Regions from separate parts of the Sphingobacterium sp. UBA6320 genome, predicted to be linked through region 2. Evidence: riboswitches for the same ligand, from Rfam matches in the RefSeq annotation. Region 2 holds a riboswitch; the other holds the start of a gene.

Region 1 (6,270 bases), on a different contig from region 2:
AAACATGCAACTCCAAAATAAGACATGGAGTACGGTTCTCTTTACAGGAGTATAATGTTGAAAAATTCTTGTTATAGCGGACATTACGAATATGATTAATGGATACCCATCAGCTTAAAAAAAGCTTCTCGGTATTGTAATCCTATTGGGATATCTTCTTTATTACTTTTAAGAATTACTTTAGTAGCATCGACAGTATTTACCTCGTCGATATTAACAATATAAGATCGCTGTATTCTAACAAAGTTTTCTGATGGTAGCATTTCTTCCATAGCCTTCAGGGTACCCAAAATAAGATGACTGCTCTCGCTGGTTTGCACAATCACATAATCTCCGTAGGCTTTTAGATACAAGACTTCTTTGGGTTTAATAAAAATCGTTTTATGTCCATCTTTGACTTTAATATATTCTCGCCTTGCAGTATTTTTTTGATATGATATTGCTCGCTTTACTTTTTGCACACTTTTAGCGAACCTTTCTTCAGTAAGTAGGGGCTTCATTATATAATCAAGAACATCAAGTTCGAAACCTTTATCAGCATATTCGGAATGACCAGTTACAAAAATTACAAATGGAGATCCTTCCAGAGATGTAACAAATGATATTCCATCCATTTCCGGCATTTGAATATCTGAAAAAATTAATTGAACCTGACCAGAACTTATTATTTCATTAGCCTCGGTTGGGTCGTCAAATACGCCCACTAAATTCAAATCTTCATTCTTTTCTACCATTGCTTTCAATCGCCTTTGCGGTAGTGGCTCATCTTCAATGATTATAGTTCTTATTCTCTTCATTAATAATATAACTAATTTCACTATAATAATTCAGCTATAATACCAAGCCTTTCTTACATATGTAATGTAAATAATCTGTCTTAAAGTTTATATAGTTGAATTGGTTAATACTACTAAATGTAGCACAATCTTTAATTAGATAGCAAGATAATTAAAATAAAATTAAACATAAAATAATTCGATCACTTCGATCTTGTAGACGTGCGATTCTCTAAAAAAAACATCTATAATTGTCTATATTTCCTTTTACTGATGGTCTTAAAAAAAGAATCATATCTACATTGCGAAATATTTATTTTTACAAAGATATTCATCTTATAAATCCTATCATATTGGAGAGATAACAGTGAAATTTAGCCCCCTTTTAAAGATATTTGAGCAACAATATGAAGATCGATATTGCTCAAATCTAGATCACTATTCCATTTTCATATCTTCTCACGTAATGTTAATACTATTTAAAAGCCGTTTCGGTACTTAAAAGAAGATGTATTCATTTGACTTTAATCTTTATGGCATTTATGGTTGCTTTGCTACTAGATATGCCACCACTGTTAATATATACTTGCCGCTAAAGAGGACTTCAATTTGGGATTCTTGGTCAAAGGAATGGAATTAATTGTCTGAGGTTGTGTATCAAAAGTGAATCAGACGTAGCGGTTCAAAATTCTATTCATTGAACAATGCGCCAAAAGGCTCAACAATCTCATCTTAATGATTCCTTTTTCCAGGAGCGCTTCACTGTGATATGATAAGCTTGTACTTCATGTTTAATTCTACTCCGACTTACAAAAATAACAGTAACTGTTGTCCAATCCTCGAGCCAGTTATAATTCTAAATACCCGCCACTTACATGGAATGTGTGGGCACAATGCAGCAATACAAGTTCTTCAAGATAAATTCAAAATCAATTAAAAGATAAAATCCCCTAATTTGTTAAATACAACAAAATAAGGGATTTAAGAAATTATAAAAATTTAACACCTAATTACTCATTTCAAAATTTACATTTTCACCAAATTCCTTTATAAGAGCCTCTCTAAGTACATTTGGTTCTTCACTTCCTATGGTAACCCATTTATTCTCACCGTATCTTATTTGAACTCCCTTATTTCCCTGAACATTATAAAGCCACCCTTTTTTTGTTCTGCTTATTCCAAAACCTAAATAAAAACCATTTAAAAATCATTTTTAATGATAAAACAAATTAGAATAAAATTTTTCTTTTCATCATTAGTTCATCAGATATTGGATGTCATGAAGAGCAAACATTTGAAAAATTATTAGACAAAAAACAATTTGAGATAATTCACGTCTACGCAATTAAAAATAAAAAAGTTGGTTCCGGTATCAACTCAACAAGACCGTTTATAATTACTGATAAAAAGATAAATTGGTTATAATCAATTAGGTATTTGTTAGAAATAAATCTACCTCTTTTCTTTTATTCATATTTTTTTCATAGTTTAGTGGAAACTTTAGGGGTGTCTGCAAGATTTGCAGGCTGAGATTTTACCCTTAGAACCTGATCCGGGTCATACTGGCGTAGGGAAAAGTAAGATGTCTTCATTGTGCATATACCTGCATAACTGTGGCCATTCCTAAAGTTTTTTATTTAAAAATTTTTAAAGGAATGGAACTTACGATCAATCACCAATCACGTTTTTTTGAACAGCCCCCCTCCTCTTTGGAAGGTTTGATGCTTTTGGAATTTCCAGAAAAAAGCAAAGGCATTGCTGTTGCCATTAATAACCAAGTCATACCCAAAACGGCTTGGGCAACAACCCAGTTACGCCATCAAGATTCAATTCTCGTCATTTCTGCTACGCAAGGCGGATAAATCATTTACACCTATTAATACACCATTATGTTAGAACAAACCATTACCCAAACCCCTTTCCCAAATTCGAAAAAAGTCTACATCCCTGGAAAACTCTTTCCAATTCAGGTAGCTATGCGTGAAATTACACTCAGTGCAACTAAATTGAGCAAAGGTGGTGTAGAAATCAATCCTTCTGTAACCATTTATGATACATCAGGTCCATATACCGATGATGATGCAAAGATCGATATCCGTAAGGGGCTACCTCGCACTCGAGAAAGTTGGATATTGGATAGGCAAGATGTTGAAATTTTACCCCAGATCAGTTCGGATTATGGTCAAGAACGATTGGCGGATACGGATCTGGATGAACTTCGTTTTGAATACAGCCATAAACCTAAAAAAGCTTTAGCAGGTCATAACGTTAGTCAATTACATTATGCTAGAAAAGGGATCATCACTCCAGAAATGGAGTATGTGGCTATTCGTGAAAACCAACGTATCGAGCAAATAGAAGCGGCGACAGTGGGTATGGAACATCAACATACGGGACATAGTTTTGGTGCTCGAACGCCCAAGAAACTGATCACAGCGGAATTTGTACGTGAAGAAATCGCAGCGGGTAGAGCCATCATCCCGAACAATATCAATCATCCAGAAAGTGAACCGATGATTATCGGACGTAATTTTTTAGTGAAAATAAATGCCAATATTGGCAATAGTGCAGTGACGTCCAGTATTGAGGAAGAAGTAGACAAAGCTGTTTGGGCATGTCGCTGGGGTGCGGATACGATAATGGATCTTTCAACGGGTAAAAATATCCATGAAACACGTGAATGGATCATCCGTAATTCTCCAGTCCCAATCGGCACAGTGCCTATATATCAAGCTTTGGAAAAAGTAAAAGGTGTAGCAGAAGATCTGACTTGGGAGATATTTAGAGATACCTTAATCGAACAAGCAGAACAGGGTGTTTCCTACTTCACCATTCATGCAGGGGTATTGTTGAGATATATTCATCTGACAGCAAAACGCGTAACGGGAATTGTATCTCGTGGTGGATCGATCATGGCAAAATGGTGTTTATTCCATCATAAGGAAAACTTTTTATATACGCACTTTGAAGATATCTGTCAGATCATGAAGCAATACGATGTCGCCTTTTCATTGGGTGATGGTCTTCGCCCTGGTTCTATTGCTGATGCGAACGATGCTGCACAGTTTGCGGAGTTAGAGACTTTAGGGGAGTTAACTAAAATTGCATGGAAACATGATGTACAAGTTATGATTGAAGGGCCTGGTCACGTGCCGATGCATATGATTAAGGAAAATATGGACAAACAGCTTGAAGTTTGTGATGAAGCACCTTTTTATACGTTGGGTCCATTGACAACAGATATTGCTCCGGGTTATGATCACATTACATCTGCAATTGGCGCGGCTATGATCGGATGGTTTGGATGTGCCATGCTTTGCTACGTTACTCCTAAAGAACATCTTGGATTGCCTAACCGAAAAGATGTGAAAGATGGGGTCATTACCTATAAATTGGCAGCACATGCTGCGGATCTAGCCAAAGGGCATCCTGGTGCACAATATCGCGATAATGCTTTGAGCAAGGCTAGGTTTGAGTTCCGTTGGGAAGATCAGTTTAATCTTTCATTGGATCCCGATACAGCGCGAGAATTTCACGATGAAACACTACCTGCTGATGGTGCAAAAGTGGCACACTTCTGTTCGATGTGCGGTCCCAAATTTTGTTCGATGAAGATTACCCAAGAGATACGCGATTCTGCAGAACAGGGAATGATGGATATGTCTAAAGAATTTATCGAGCAAGGTAAAGAGCTATATCTATGATCCTAGTTGTGACTGCTGAACAGGCTGTACCTCGTGAACTACAAGTGATCAATGATATACTAGATGCGGGATTGGAACTGTTACACATTCGGAAGTATAGCTTTTCTGATGATGAAATGTCTCAATTTATTAACGGAATAGCAACTCGTTATCGAAATCGCCTTGTCATGCATAGTCATCATCATCTGGCGGAATCGTTGAACATCGAGAGATTGCATTTTAATGAGCATGATCGAAAATTGGGGATACAAAATAATTTCAGTCAACAGATCATCCGATCAACATCAGTACATAGCATCCACGATTTTAACAGCTTGGATCACAGATGGTCCTACGCTTTGCTTAGTCCAATGTTTTTAAGCATTTCAAAACTTAATCATGGGTCTAAACACACCGTAAAAAAAGAACTCATATACCGTGACAACCAGCAGGTTCATTTAATAGGACTTGCTGGCATCCACGCCGAAAACATCATCTCTTTATATCAGGATGGCGTTGATGGAGTAGCATTACTGGGAGCCATCTGGAAAAGCGAACAACCTTTGATCAGTTTTAATGAATGTCTACAGAAAGACCTTTCTTACTCATCATAGTAGACCTTGATCCTAATGGTGGTACGGTTAGCAGTAAGCTTATAGGATATAACCATATTGAACTATGTCAATTATGAAAATCTATATCAGACAATTTTTAAACAGTTAAAACAATCTTATCGGTCAACATCATGTTTAGTAAAATTCAATATATATCACAGGGAAATACTGCTCTGGAACAGGAAACGAATATTAGAAACGCACTACAAGCTGGTGCAGATTGGATTCAATTACGTTGGAAAGAAGGCAATGAAGATCAGTTATTAACATTAGCCGTCTGTATTAAACAACTGTGCTTTCAATATGGTGCAAAACTGATCATCAATGATCATGTTCACATTGCTAAAGCTGTTGATGCTACTGGTGTACATCTGGGATTGACGGATAGCAGCATACGGGACGCACGATTATTACTGGGCTCAAAGAAGATTATTGGAGGTACAGCAAATAGTCTATCTGATGTACAGCAACGAATAGCAGAAAACTGCGATTACATTGGTCTTGGACCGCTACGTTTTACCTCTACTAAAGAAAAGCTAAGTCCTATATTAGGATTCACAGGATATCAGGAGATCATTCAAAATTTAAGAACAAAAGGAACTGACTATCCTCCTATTTTTGCTATCGGAGGAATCTTACTCGAAGATATTACCCTTCTTCAAGAAATGGGTATATATGGCGTAGCACTCTCAGGCCTGATCACAAAAAAACCTCAACTTATTCAAGAACTTAAAAATAAACTGCAATGGACACTTTAAAAATAGCAGATCGCATATTTCATTCTCGACTTTTCTTAGGAACAGGAAAGTTTGGTCACCTCAATCAAATGCAAGAATCCTTGGTTGCGTCGGGTTCTGAAATGGTTACCATGGCTTTAAAACGCTTGGATCATCAGTCTTCCTCAGATACATTTTTAGAAGCTTTGCAGATTCCATCAGTACATTTGTTGCCAAATACTTCGGGAGCGCGCAATGCTAAGGAAGCTATATTGGCGGCACAACTCGCTCGGGAGGCTTTGGAAACCGATTGGGTAAAATTGGAGATCCACCCTGATTCTCGTTATCTCATGCCTGATCCTATTGAAACGCTATTAGCTACTGAACAGTTGGCAAAACTAGGTTTTATTGTGCTACCCTATATACATGCCGACCCCGTGCTCTGTAAGCGTCTGGAGGACGTTGGAACGGCAGCGGTCAT
Region 2 (6,270 bases):
CTTTAAAAGAATAACCTGATCTGCTTCGGTTAACTCCTTTAAGTTTCCCATACATTTTTGGGTTACTATGAACCAATCCTGATAGGTATTTTCCAAACTCAAACAAGAGATAAACTGTAAAGCTCGCTTGGCCCAGTTCATTACATTCATCAATTAATAAATGATTTTACGGCTTCGATCACTTGATCTGGAGCACTAATATGTGGGAAATGGCCAGTAGCATTTACCTCTATTAATTTGCTATTGGCAATATGTTTGTTTAAATAGAGGGCAACTTCCTGAGGTACGGCGATATCATGTTGTGCCTGGATCAACAAAGTTGGTTTTTGATATTTTTCCAGTTCAGCACGCAGATCTGCTTCAAAAATAACTTTTGCCACTGCCAAAGCGATATCTGGCCTGATCGCACCTAAACTTCTGGCAAATGATTCGCCAAGTTCAGGCTTTTCAGGATTGCCCATTGCTATGGATGAAAACCCACTCACCCAGGCATAATAATTTGTGGTCATGGTTTCGTACATGCTATCCAATGCACATTGAGTGAAGCCGCCAATATAACCCTCGATTTCATCATTGATATAACGAGGCGATGCCCCGATAAAAATTACTTTTTTAAAGTAGTTCGGTTTTTTTACTGCAGCAAGCATGGCAATCATCGAACTTACTGAATGGGCAATTATAGTTACCTGTTCAACTTCAAGTACATCAATAATAGCTAGGAGATCGTCGGCATAGGTATGCAGTGTATTATATTTCACAGGGCTATAAGCTTCTGGGGCAGCTTTTCCAGCAGCAACATTATCATATAAAACCAAGCGATAGTCATCTTTAAAAGCTTGTTTTACCCCTTCCCAGGCAGTTTGATCCGTACCAAAACCATGGGCAAAAACCAACGTTTCCCTGGCATTAAGGTTTCCTTCAATATTTACATTATTTTTCTTTCGTATTGCGGCTACCATAAAAATAGATTAATATCGTAAATATATAAACTTTTTTAATGTAAAATTTACAAAAATAAAACAGGTTCGGATTTGAGAAAGGATACTCAATATTGGTGATTTTCAAATTTTCTCTATATTGATAATTGTTTTGCAAGTAATCGCCCTACCTAGTTATTAATTGCAAAATTGATTTAATGTAACAGTTTTTAAAATCGCTAGCATATTAACCCAAGTTCTGATTGATGATGTTTTTAGGTTAACACCTCTCCCTAAATTAATGCTATTGGTAAAAAACGTGAAGATTAAAATTATGAAACCAAAGCGCTATCTGAATTTAAATTCATCATCATATTTGATTGGTACCGATTTTGCAATGTGGCAAAACTCGGTATAGACATTTCTTATCTGAACAAACATCATATATATTTTTGGGCCGAATCGAATAGGTTAGTGAAATTTCTTTCTAATTTATTCAATGTTGAAAAATAATCCGTTATGGAGCAGCATCCATCCGGTACCAATAGCTCTCAAAATCTTTTTGCCCCCATCCTTTGGTCCGAATCAAACCATTGTCGCCAGCAAGCCAATACCCTCCTGCACGATCTTTGAATACTTTGTAAAATCGATTCCCATCGCTGCTGTTGGTAAACTGATAAATCGGATTTTTTTTCTTTTGTTGGTTCGACCATAGGGACATCCCCAAATCTGTACCGACCCAGGTATTATTGCTACGATCCCGATAGATATTCCAAATAATATTATTGGCTAAGTTGATCACCAACTAACAGGAGCGACCTGACATCTGAGGGGCCACCAGTTGGAAATACTTCGTAACGATCTTCGCGATAATTGTATAAAAAAACACCCTTACCAGTCCCCAAAGCAAGATGAGTACCGTCAAGAACAGCAATACTATAAATAAAGGTCTGATAGTGCAATGCTGCCTACGTTGGAGCATGAAGGGAGTAACCATCGTAACTATATAATCCATTATTACTACCCAACCATAATATACCCAGGCTATCCTGCGCAAAGCAGTGCACTGTACTCGCTTTTGCTCCAAGCCCTATATTTCTAAAAAATTGAAAATCTAACGATTGCCCAAAAACAGAAGGACCGCAAAGCGAAAGGAATAGCAAGAAAAACAAATAAACTGTCCGCATCATAAACAAGGTATTTACAAACATAATTATTTAAAAGTGTAAATACAATGTGGAACTTTATCGGCACACTTTTTAAGAAATGTACTAAAGAGCCTGTGATGATGAGTTTGGGCGCTTATCCATTAATTCATTTTTTTTCAATACTTTTGTATACGCTTTAGGGGTATTCTGTAAAGAATTGAGAGAGTCCCTTTGAACCTGATCCGGCTAACACCGGCGTAGGGAAAAGCAATCAGTCCATCTACTCATCCGGACTGTTGTTATGGATTTTTCCTAAAGCTTTTATTGTTAAAAATATAAGAATGGAAAAAAAACTCTGGCAACACATCATTCAGGTAAGAAATACCTCGCCTCTTATTCACAATATCACGAACTATGTTGTGATGAATAATACCGCCAATGCACTGTTGGCAGTGGGCGCATCACCGATCATGGCACACGCCAAACCTGAGGTCGAAGCAATGGTAACGCTATCGCATGCACTGGTCATCAACATCGGTACGCTGGACGAGTACTGGAGCGAATCCATGTTCATGGCATCTAAAAAAGCAGATTCAATCCAGAAACCTTGGGTTTTAGATCCTGTAGGTGCAGGTGCGACCTCCTATCGCGATACTGTTTTAAATCAACTGTTGCTTTTTAAGCCTACCGTCATCAGAGGGAATGCTTCTGAAATCATTGCTCTTGCAAAAACAGCAGATGTGGTGACAAAAGGGGTAGATAGTACCGTGATCAGTACCGAGGCTATCGATGCTGCAAAAAATCTACAGGCCAAATCAGGCGCAATCATATGTATTTCAGGTGAAACAGATATCATCATCAGCCACAACACATGTATATACTTAAAGAATGGGAATGCGATGATGACCAAGGTGACCGGATTAGGTTGTACTGCATCGGCCCTGATCGCGGCATTTATTGCTGCGGTTGAAAATAAAACGGAAGCTGTTGCTGCTGCAATGAGTTTACTGAGCATAGCAGGAGAATTAGCCGCAAAAGAAAGTGCTGGCCCAGCAAGTCTACAGACCCATATTCTGGACAAGCTCTATAACATTACCGAACACGAATTTCTTACCCATTTAAAAATCACCCAATCATGACCCTGCACCCCTCGTTTCCTTATCCACTTTATTTAGTGATCTCGGAAAAGGACTGCCGAGGACGTGATTTCCTTTATGTAGCTGAACAGGCAATACGTGGAGGTGTGGACATGATCCAACTCCGTGAAAAAGAGATCACGACCAAAGAGTTGATATATAAAGCACTGAAATTAAAAGAGATTACCGACAAATATCATATCCCGCTGATCATCAACGATCATGCTGAAGTAGCTGAAAAAATAAGTGCTGCTGGAATCCATGTCGGAAATCGGGATATCGCTCCTGCTGTACTGCGCCGTGTACATGCTTTTGAAAGCAAAACAATTGGCTATTCCATAGAGTATCTCCATCAATTGGATGATGAAAACACCGCTGTAGCAGATTATTTAGGCGTCAGCCCCATATTTAATACGAAAACAAAAACAGATACCGTAACGGAATGGGGCTTGAACGGATTAGCAATGATCCGTTCTCGTACAGATAAGCCCTTAGTTGCAATCGGAAATGTACGATTGGAAAATGCATCAGCAATCGTTAAAGCGGGTGCCGATTCGTTAGCAGTCGTCTCCGCGATCTGTGGTGCTGACCATCCAGAGCAAGCCGCTTATGCAATTAAAAATGAACTATTAAAATGAAACAATACACCTATCCTTCGGTGCTCACCATTGCTGGTTTTGACGGTAGTGGCGGAGCTGGCATTCAGGCCGATATTAAAACCTTTTCAGCGCTGGGCTGCTATGCGACGTCAGTCCTTACTGCTCTGCCGGTGCAAAATACACAAGGAGTCCAAAAAATATATCCCATTCCGATAGCAGCTGTATCCGACCAGATCGCCGCGATCTTAGATGATATTATGCCTGCTGCTATTAAAATAGGCATGGTCCATACCCCCCAACTGGTGGAGACCATCGCGACTTCTTTAAGTCATTATCCAAAGATCCCGATCGTCTTTGATCCTGTCATGGTGGCAACAAGTGGTCATACACTTATTGAGGCAGATACCATCCAAACCATCATGGACAGGCTATTTCCAATAGCCGACATCATCACTCCAAATATGGACGAAGCTGCACTACTGGCTGGCATTGATGTAAAAAATCTGGACGATATGCATCAGGCGGCAAAGATTATTCAGACCCTAGGCTGTAAACATGTTCTTGTTAAAGGAGGACATCAACAAACGGCTACCTTAACCTCATTATTTTTTGAAGAAAATGGCCAGTACACAGCCTTTGAAACGAAAAAATTTGCGACAAAAAATACACATGGATCGGGTTGCACACTTTCCTCAGCTATCGCCGCTTACTTGGCACGTGGAGAAAATTTTCATACCGCAGTAGCATTAGCGCAAGATTATATCTACGAAGCTATTAAACATGGAAAAGATGTCGTAATCGGAAAAGGCAATGGCCCTCTTAACCACTTTTTTAACCCTGATAAATTAATTAAAAATGAATTGGTCTGAAATCGCTTGGAATCAAATTGAAAATAACTATCAGTCTATTTTAGAAATGCCCTTTATTACTGAACTAGCTGCTGGAAATCTACCTATACATAAATTTCAGTTCTATATGGCGCAAGATTCCCTCTATCTGGAACACTTCGGAAGAGCATTAGCACTGATCGCAGCTCGGGCACATGATGTAGATACTACTTTACACTATATCAAGTATGCGGAGACAGCGATTGTGGTCGAAAATGCCCTGCATCATGCATACTTTCAGGATTTTGGTTTAACCGAAAAGGGAACGATGGGGCCCGTATGTCATCATTATATTCACTTTTTAAAAAGCACGGCAGCACTAGATGCCGTTGAAATCGCTATGGCCGCGGTACTCCCCTGCTTTTGGATCTATAAAAAAGTCGGTGATCATATCCTCAATGAGGTGAACAGCAGCAATCATCCGTACCAAAAATGGATCGATACCTATGGTGGTGAAGACTTTGCTATTGCCGTCCAGCAAGCCATTGATCTGTGCGACAAGGCGGCAGCGGAAGCATCACCAGCCATTAGAGAAAAGATGACCGAAGCTTTTATTACTGCTTCAAAAATGGAATATTATTTCTGGGAAGCGGCATATGATATCAAAAGTTGGATGTAATGAAAAAGAGGTTAAATCCTATTATTCATTTCAGTGACAAAAAAATAGTTAGCGCACTACCTATTTATTAAAATTATAGCAAAAAGTTAAATAAAGAGCGTAAAAGTGGGATCACTTGTTGACTTTCAGCGATCCCTTCTTGACAAGAAGGGATCGCTTATTTGTAATAAGGGAACACAATTTAGCAAAAAGGGATCGCTTGTTTGTAATAAGGGAACACAATTTCACAATAAGGGATCACTTGTTTGTAAAAAGGGACACAAGTTCACAAAAAGGGATCGCTTGTTTGTAAAAAGGGAACACAATTTCACAACAAGGGATCACTTGTTTGTAATAAGGGAACACAACTTCACAACAAGGGATCACTTGTTTGTAATAAGGGAACATAACTTCGCAACAAGGGATCGCTTTTCCTAAAAAGACATCAGCAGTTATAGAAATACTGATCCAACCTCGACAACAACTTATCACTTGTTTGCGACAAGAGGTTTAACTTTAGAAAACTTGTTCTCCTTCTTCAGAAAAAGGGACTCCATCTTTTCAAGAAGGGACTGCACAAAGCGAAGAAGTGATCACTGACTGGATGATTTTAATCGAATAATAGCTTATTTAAGCTTTAAAAGGTGTTTTTAAATTTTAAGATCTCGACTTATTGATTTTTTTCTAACTGACCTCGATTGGTTGTATCAGCAACTTTTACCAACTAAGTATTGTCGTATGACCTGAATCTTCGCAAAATAATCAAGAACAAAATTGAGGATCCGCACAGTCATCTCCTAATAAGATGATTTACCCAGATACTGAAGTTGACTGGCTCCGCTTGATCGATCAGATTACGAATCCCTTTGCTCTTTTTAGTAGCCTATTAAAAAAGAGCATCAATCCCTATTAAAGTATGATCTTAAAGGAAATTAAGCCAATCACATCTCTACACGAGATATTGTATTTGGTAAATAACTTTTTT

What was found. Region 2 has a riboswitch for thiamine pyrophosphate ahead of thiM (hydroxyethylthiazole kinase). Riboswitches for the same ligand answer to the same signal wherever they lie in the genome.
Region 1: linked by a shared signal. The riboswitch ahead of thiS (sulfur carrier protein ThiS) and the one ahead of thiM (hydroxyethylthiazole kinase) in region 2 are both predicted to bind thiamine pyrophosphate.

Annotation. Positions count from the first base shown of each region.
Region 1 is NZ_DJTA01000024.1:84,295-90,564, forward strand. Features, by position in the region: gene B3P23_RS16155 (LytR/AlgR family response regulator transcription factor) at 96-797, opposite strand; TPP riboswitch at 2,269-2,367, shown strand; gene thiS (sulfur carrier protein ThiS) at 2,390-2,638, shown strand; gene thiC (phosphomethylpyrimidine synthase ThiC) at 2,666-4,480, shown strand; gene B3P23_RS16170 (thiamine phosphate synthase) at 4,477-5,073, shown strand; gene thiE (thiamine phosphate synthase) at 5,205-5,831, shown strand; gene B3P23_RS16180 (thiazole synthase) at 5,819-6,270, shown strand, end outside.
Region 2 is NZ_DJTA01000032.1:72,089-78,358, reverse strand. Features, by position in the region: gene B3P23_RS20785 (response regulator) at 1-51, opposite strand, end outside; gene B3P23_RS20780 (alpha/beta fold hydrolase) at 150-959, opposite strand; gene B3P23_RS20775 (two-component regulator propeller domain-containing protein) at 1,435-1,719, opposite strand; gene B3P23_RS20770 (hypothetical protein) at 1,700-1,879, opposite strand; gene B3P23_RS20765 (hypothetical protein) at 1,886-2,107, opposite strand; TPP riboswitch at 2,254-2,346, shown strand; gene thiM (hydroxyethylthiazole kinase) at 2,407-3,204, shown strand; gene thiE (thiamine phosphate synthase) at 3,201-3,839, shown strand; gene thiD (bifunctional hydroxymethylpyrimidine kinase/phosphomethylpyrimidine kinase) at 3,836-4,669, shown strand; gene tenA (thiaminase II) at 4,656-5,306, shown strand.